One region of the Pigmentiphaga litoralis genome, then DNA from elsewhere that is predicted to be linked to it. Evidence: predicted binding sites of a transcription regulator. Region 1 holds the regulator's gene; the other holds the start of a gene.
The links. Region 1 encodes LexA, which represses DNA repair genes until DNA is damaged. Its sites were predicted from a motif close to ACTGTATNNNNATACAGT; they were not measured.
Positions count from the first base shown of each region.

Region 2: a site for LexA is predicted at 1,882-1,899, ahead of HD883_RS25180 (PA0069 family radical SAM protein). Genes of this name have one in related genera too.

Region 1 is NZ_JACCBP010000001.1:1,058,882-1,062,296, forward strand. Features, by position in the region: gene priB (primosomal replication protein N) at 1-281, opposite strand, end outside; gene rpsF (30S ribosomal protein S6) at 334-705, opposite strand; gene lexA (transcriptional repressor LexA) at 1,296-1,940, shown strand; gene HD883_RS04675 (hypothetical protein) at 1,954-2,895, shown strand; gene HD883_RS04680 (FdhF/YdeP family oxidoreductase) at 3,160-3,415, shown strand, end outside.
Region 2 is NZ_JACCBP010000003.1:137,934-141,348, reverse strand. Features, by position in the region: gene HD883_RS25185 (hypothetical protein) at 1-139, shown strand, start outside; gene HD883_RS25180 (PA0069 family radical SAM protein) at 376-1,803, opposite strand; gene HD883_RS25175 (FAD-binding oxidoreductase) at 2,049-3,415, opposite strand, start outside.

The DNA of each region.
Region 1 (3,415 bases):
ACCGCCTGCTGAATGTGCAACCTCAGTCTGCTTGACCCTTTCCGGGTCGCTGCCAGAAATCCCTGGATCTGCATCCGCTTGCCGAGCGCCGTGCGTTCGAGCGAGCGGGCCAGATCGCCAATGGCCAGTGCGCTGACGGTCATGTCGACGCGGCGTGCTCTGCCGCCCTCCATGACTTCGGATTCATGCGCAAGCATCAGTTCCAGCACCGGAATCCCGGCGGGGGTGTACCTGAGAGGCTTGCACTCGACGACTTCCGCCGTCAGTTGAACCCGGTTCAACGCGTTGCCCAGGGAATGGACATCGACCTGTGTTCCGGTGTGGAACCTGCGCTCAAGCCTCGGCTTGGGCGGGTTCGGAAGAAACCTTGCGAGCCTCTTCGCGCTCGACGATCTTCATCATCGGCGACGGAGCGGTTTCAGCTTTCTTCAGCTTCACGACCAGGTGACGCAGCACGGCGTCGTTGTAGCGGAAAGCGTGTTCAAGTTCGTCGAGCGTAGCTTGATTGCACTCGATGTTCATGCACACGTAGTGCGCCTTCACGAGCTTCTGGATCGGGTATGCCAGTTGGCGGCGGCCCCAATCTTCCAGGCGGTGAATGACGCCTTCTTGGCCGGTAATCAGCGTCTTGTAACGCTCGACCATGGCCGGAACCTGTTCGCTCTGGTCCGGGTGAACAATAAATACCACTTCGTAGTGACGCATCGAAGCTCCTTGTGGATACCCTTCTTTCGAAGAGAGTTAGTCCGCCAGCGTCTGTAGGCGGACAAGGGTTAAATCCGATCCATGGTTGACCGATCTTCAAGCTTCGAAGATCGATAACGCAGACACTTTGCGGGATCGGAGCGGCGCATCTGGGCGCCGACGGTGGCGCGGGATCATCGATCCGCGCCAAAAAAAAGGTAGTGCTGAATGCTGCGGGTGCTGAATGCTACGGGTGCTTGTTGCTGCCCGCGCTCAATGCTTTGCGCTAGACAGAAAACCGCTTGCACAAAAGTTAGCCAATGATTATCACTGACCCGCGGCAAGAAAGCAAGAGACGCGTGGCAGGACAGCGAAACCTGCGCGAGACAGGGGCCGCCCGCCCGCCTGGTTGTTGCGCCGCCGGCTCGGGCCGGACGGTTCAGCCCAGCTTTTGCTTGCGCAAAGCGAAACACTGTATAAAAATACAGCTACTGGATAAACGTACAGAGCAGCGTCGGTCTTCCAGCTTCACCGCTAGCCAGTACCGTCAGTCAGCAACGTCAGTCAGTACCGCTAGTCCTTACCGCTACAGCGGCCTTTGCGGAGCAACCATGCCCAAGCTTACTGCCCGTCAGCAAGAAATTCTCGACCTGATCCGTCAGGCCATCCGCCTTACCGGTTTCCCGCCCACCCGTGCCGAAATCGCCAAGCAGCTGGGCTTTCGTTCGCCCAACGCCGCCGAAGAACACCTGAAAGCCCTGGCACGCAAGGGCGTGATCGAACTCGCGGCGGGTACGTCGCGCGGCATCCGGCTGGTCAACGAACCCGTCGCGGAACCGCTTGCCTTGCCCGCGGCGCTTGCCCAACTGATGTTGCCCCTGGTCGGACGTGTCGCGGCAGGTAGCCCGATTCTTGCCGCCGAACATATCGACAAGAGCATAGGCGTCGACGAAGCCCTCTTTTCGATGCGTCCGGATTACCTCCTGAAAGTGCGCGGGCTCAGCATGCGTGACGCCGGCATCCTGGAAGGCGATCTGCTCGCCGTCAAGAAAACGACCGAGGCCCGCGACGGCCAGATCATCGTGGCCCGCCTGGGCGACGAGGTGACCGTCAAACGCCTCAAACACACCTCCGCGGGCCTGCAACTGCTGCCTGAAAACCCCGACTTCCAGCCTATCGAAGTCAGCCGGGACCGCGACGATTTTGCTGTGGAAGGCATTGCCGTCGGTCTCATCCGCGCCGGCATCCTCCACTAACCGGAGATTGACCATGACCGTGACTCGCCCTGGCATACACAGCGGCTTTGCAACGCTCGACGCCGCCCTGCCCGACGGTGGCTGGCCTGCGGCCGGCGTAACGCAGATCCTGATCCCGCGCAATGGCGCGGGGGAACTGCGCCTGCTGGCACCCTGCCTGCGGCAACTGACGCAAACCGGCCGTACGGTGGCGCTGCTGGTGCCCGCCTACCTGTCGTATGCACCGACGCTGATCCAGTACGGCATCGACCTGAACCATGTCCGCATTGTTCGCAGCGCGTCGCCGCTCGAAGGCATGGCGTCGATCGAAGCCGACCTGCAGGACGCGATCTTCGGCGCAGTCGTGGTCTGGATGCCGCCGTTGGCCGCGGCCGACGCCAACGTCATCCGCACCTTGCAACTCGCGGGTCGTCTGTCGCGCTGCCCGGTCTTCCTGTTCAGCGCAGGTCAGAGTCACGATCAATTGCCTGCCTCGGCCGTGTCGGCCGCGCCATTGCAGCTGCAGGTCAAGTCACCCATTGGCGATACGGTCCACCTGCAGCGGATCGACCCTGCCCGGCCCCACGCGCATCCGGTCATCAGCCTGAGCCTGCCTGCCCCGCAGGTCCGCCTGCGCACGCGGCAAACCCCGCCGGCAAGCGGGATTGCCAAGGCCTTGCTCGCCAACCAGAAGGCTGCCCGTCCGGTGCCTGAAGTCCGTGGGTCACTGCGCACGTCGCTGATCCACATCGCGGCCAATCTTGCTGCGTCGGCAGCATCGGCTGCTGCAGCGGCCGCCGCGTCGACCGCCTCCCTTGCCGCGGCCGAGCCTCTCGCGCAGGCTGCCGGGTCCGGTTCTGGTTCCGGATCGGCCTCCGCGCCCAACCGCAGCCCCTGGCCCTTCAAACAGCGTCGCCGCACGCCCGACACGCCTGCCGTGCCAGGCAAGCCCGGTGTCGGCCGTTTGATGAACTGATCTCGTACGGAACGAGTCAGCACTGAACGAGTCAGCACGGCACGTGTCAGTACTACAGGGCGACCCCGCGGGTCGCTTTTTTTTGGCCCGTTCCTTTGGGCCAGACGGGGCCGCACCGCATGGCCAGACGACATGGCCGCAGGGGAATTTGCCAGTTCTCCCAGCCAATTCGTTAACATGTGAGGTTGCTGGCCATACCGTGCCGCCGGGCTTCTTCCCAGGCATGTGACGTCCGGGCCACGCAGCGCAACTACAGGCACCCTCATGAAAACCCAGAAGATCGAGTTTTATCGCCACCCGGCCGGCGGCTGGGGCGCACTCAAAAGCGTCGCTACCCAATTGTTGGGCCATGGCATTGCGGCCAAGGGCGCGAAGACCATGCTGTCGGCCAATCAGCCCGACGGCTTCGATTGCCCAGGGTGCGCCTGGCCGGACCGCGATCACGCGTCGACCTTCGAGTTCTGTGAAAACGGGGTCAAGGCAGTGGCCGCCGAAGCCACATCGCGCCGCGCAACGGCCG
Region 2 (3,415 bases), on a different contig from region 1:
CGCCGGACACCCACGCCGCAGCCGCACCGGCTGGCTCCCGGTGCTGGTTGCCATCGCCACCCTGGCCGTTGGCAGCAGCATCCTGGTGACCGGCCTGGCGCTGTTCTTCCAGGCGGTGTTCGAAGGCCGCTGGTTCTAGGGGCGCGGGTTCCAAAGCGCTGGTTCCAGGGCCGCTGGTTCCAGGGGCGCTGGTCCCAGGGGCGCTGGTACCGGGGGCGTCAAGCCAAGGACGCCGGCGCACCAAGCCCGAAGCGCCGGGTGCGCAATCGCATCAGGCAAGGTTGGCATCGCGCGGAGTTCAATGCACGGACGCCCGTTCGGCGAAGCGCTTTCGCCCAGTGCGCACCATGGGGCGCCACCCACCGCCCTCCTGCTTCAGGCGAACAGAGACAATTGCGGGGCCGGACTTGCCACGCCTGCCTGCCCTGCCCCACTCGTTGCACCCGATGGACGTGACGCACCTGACGCGCGCGCCCCACGCCCACTGGCTGGCCGGGCAGGTGCAACGAACGCCGTCCGGTCCAGTTCCACCCGTTCGCGCACCATGCCAGCCTTGCGCAACCCGGCGGCGAAACGCTGGGCATACAGTTCCGCCCAGATCCCCTCACCCCGCATGCGGGTGCCAAAGCGCGGGTCATTCTGCTTGCCGCCGCGCAGATCTTCGATCCGGTGCAGCACCCGGGCCGCCCGATCAGGAAAGTGCGCGTCCAGCCAGTCGCTGAAGATGGTTTTGACCTCCCACGGCAGCCGCAGCATCGTATAGAACGCCGTGCGCGCGCCGGCATCCTGTGCGGCGGCCAGCACGTGTTCCATCTGGTCGTCGGTAATGAAGGGAATCACGGGCGCCAGCGACACGCCAACCGGTACGCCTACCGAGCTCAAGGTTCGAACGGCTTCAATCCGCCGGTGCGGCGCAGCCGCGCGCGGTTCCAGCTTGCGGGCCACGTCCGGGTCCAGCGTGGGCACGGAGACGTACACCGCCACCAAGTTGCGTTCAGCCAGCTTAGCCAACAGGTCGACGTCCCGCGTCAACAGGGCGCCCTTGGTCACGATCGTTACGGGGTGCCGCGTTTCCAGCAGCAGTTCGAGCAGGCCGCGCGTCAGCTTCCACTGCTTTTCGATCGGCTGGTAGGCGTCAGTGGCCGCGCCAATATTGATGGGCTCCACCTGATAACCCGGCCGTGACAGTTCGCGCCGCAGCGCGTCGACCGCGTTTTCCTTGGCAATGAGCCGGGTCTCGAAATCCAGTCCCGGCGACCAGCCAAGGTAGGCGTGCGTGGGCCGCGCAAAGCAGTAGACGCAGCCGTGTTCACATCCCCGGTAAGGATTGATGGCGCGGTCGAAAGGTATGTCGGGCGATTCGTTGCGCGACAGGATCTGCCGGGCACGTTCTACCGTGACGGTGGTGCGCAGCGGCGGCAATGCCTCGTCGCACGGCGGGTCGGCGGGCGGAGCGGCCTCTACCTGAGCATTCCTGGCGTAACCCTTCCTGGCGTAAGCATTCCCGGCCTGACCATTGCCGACTTGAGCGTTCCCAGCCTGGGCGTTCCCAACCTGGGCCTTCCCGGCCTCAGCATTCCCAGCCTCAGCGTGCCCAGTCTCAGCGTTCCTGGACTCAGCGTTCCCGGCCCGAGCATTCCCGGCCCGGGCTTCCCCTGCCCCGTCGGCCCGCCCCGTGTTTTCACCATCCGGCCCGGCCCACCCGCCGTTCCAGCCGTCGTCGGCCGCCTGCCGGGCGTCGTTTTCGAAGCGGTGGGCGACGTTCCTGACCGCGCCCCGCCCCTTGAAAGGAAGCGGCCGCAGCGGCTGCCAGGCAGGTTCCGCCTCGACATCGGGCGGAAAGGGGTCGGAAGAAGAAAGGTGCGCGTGGTCCATGGAATAACTGTATATCCATACAGTATCCGTGGCAAGTCAGCATTGGGCGAAAACATCCAGCTTCCACAACTGAGCCTCCGCACCAAGGCCTGCCCTCAGCGCCTTTCCTCAGCCCTTTCCTCGGCGCCTTTACTCAGAGCCTTTCCTCAGCGCCTTTCCTCAGCCCCCGCCTCTTACACCACCTTGCCCGGATTCAGCAGCCCCTGCGGATCCAGGAAATCCTTCAATTGCCGCATCAGCGCCAATTCTTCTTCGGTCCGCGACACGCCCAGCCAGGCCCGCTTGTCCAGGCCGATCCCGTGTTCGGCCGACACGGCGCCGCGGAACGCGGCCAGCGGGCCGTACACGATCTCGTCGATACGGTGCTTGGTCTCGTCCGACCCGTCGCCCACCGAAAACGACACATGCAGATTGCCGTCGCCCATGTGGCCGAAGATCCAGCAGCGGCCTTGCGGCCAGTTGGCCTTGGCGGCGGCCGACACGCCGTCGGCGTAGGCCCGCATTTCGGACACGGGCAAGGACACGTCGTAGTTGAAGGACTTCCCGAACTTGAACATTTCTTCGACGCTGTCGCGCATGCGCCAGAGCGCATCGCGCTGGTCCAGCGACTGGGCCACCGTGGCATCCACGATCAGCTCGTCGGCCATGGCCTCTTCCAGCGCCTGCATGAACCGCACGCTGTCGGCTTCCTGGTCGGCGCCCAGCGATTCAAGCAGCACGTAGAACGGATAGCGTTCGGCAAAGGGCGAACGGCCCTGCGCCGGCGGGGTGGACACCAGGTCGAAATAGGCCTGCCACATCAATTCGAAGGCGGCCAGTTGCCCGCCCAGCTTGCGGTCCATGTGCTTGAGCAAGCGCACCACGGCGTCGAAATCGGTGGCCGCGACCAGCGCCGTGCACTGGCTGGCGGGCATTTCGTGCAGACGGATCACCGCACGCGTCACGACGCCCAGCGTGCCTTCGCTGCCTATGAACAACTGCTTCAGGTCGTAGCCCGAATTGTTCTTCATCATGGTGTTCATGGACGAGATCACGCGGCCGTCAGCCAGCACGGCTTCCAGGCCCAGCACCGACGCGCGCGTCATGCCAAACCGGATCACCCGGTTGCCGCCGGCGTTGGTGGCAATGCCGCCGCCAATGGTGGCCGTGCCGCGCGCGCCGTAGTCCACTCCGTAGTACAGGTCCACGGCGGCGGCGGCTTCCTGGATCTGCTGCAGCGTCACGCCGGCTTCGACCGTCATGGTGCGGCCGGCCACGTCAATGCCTTCGATCCGCGTCATGCGTTCCATGGACAGGATCAGCTCGTCAGGCGACGCATCGGCGCCGCGCACGAGTCCGGTCAGGCCACCGTGCGTCACGACCGGCTGGCCCATGGCCGCACATCGCTTCATGACTTCGGCGACGTCGGCGGTGGTCCGGGGGCGCACCAGCGCGTAGGCGGACAGCGAATCGGGCCGAAAGGCGCCTGCGCTGCGGCCTGTCACCGCGTCTCCGGTCAGCACGGCCTCGTCGCCCAACAGGGCGCGCAGGTCTTGTATCA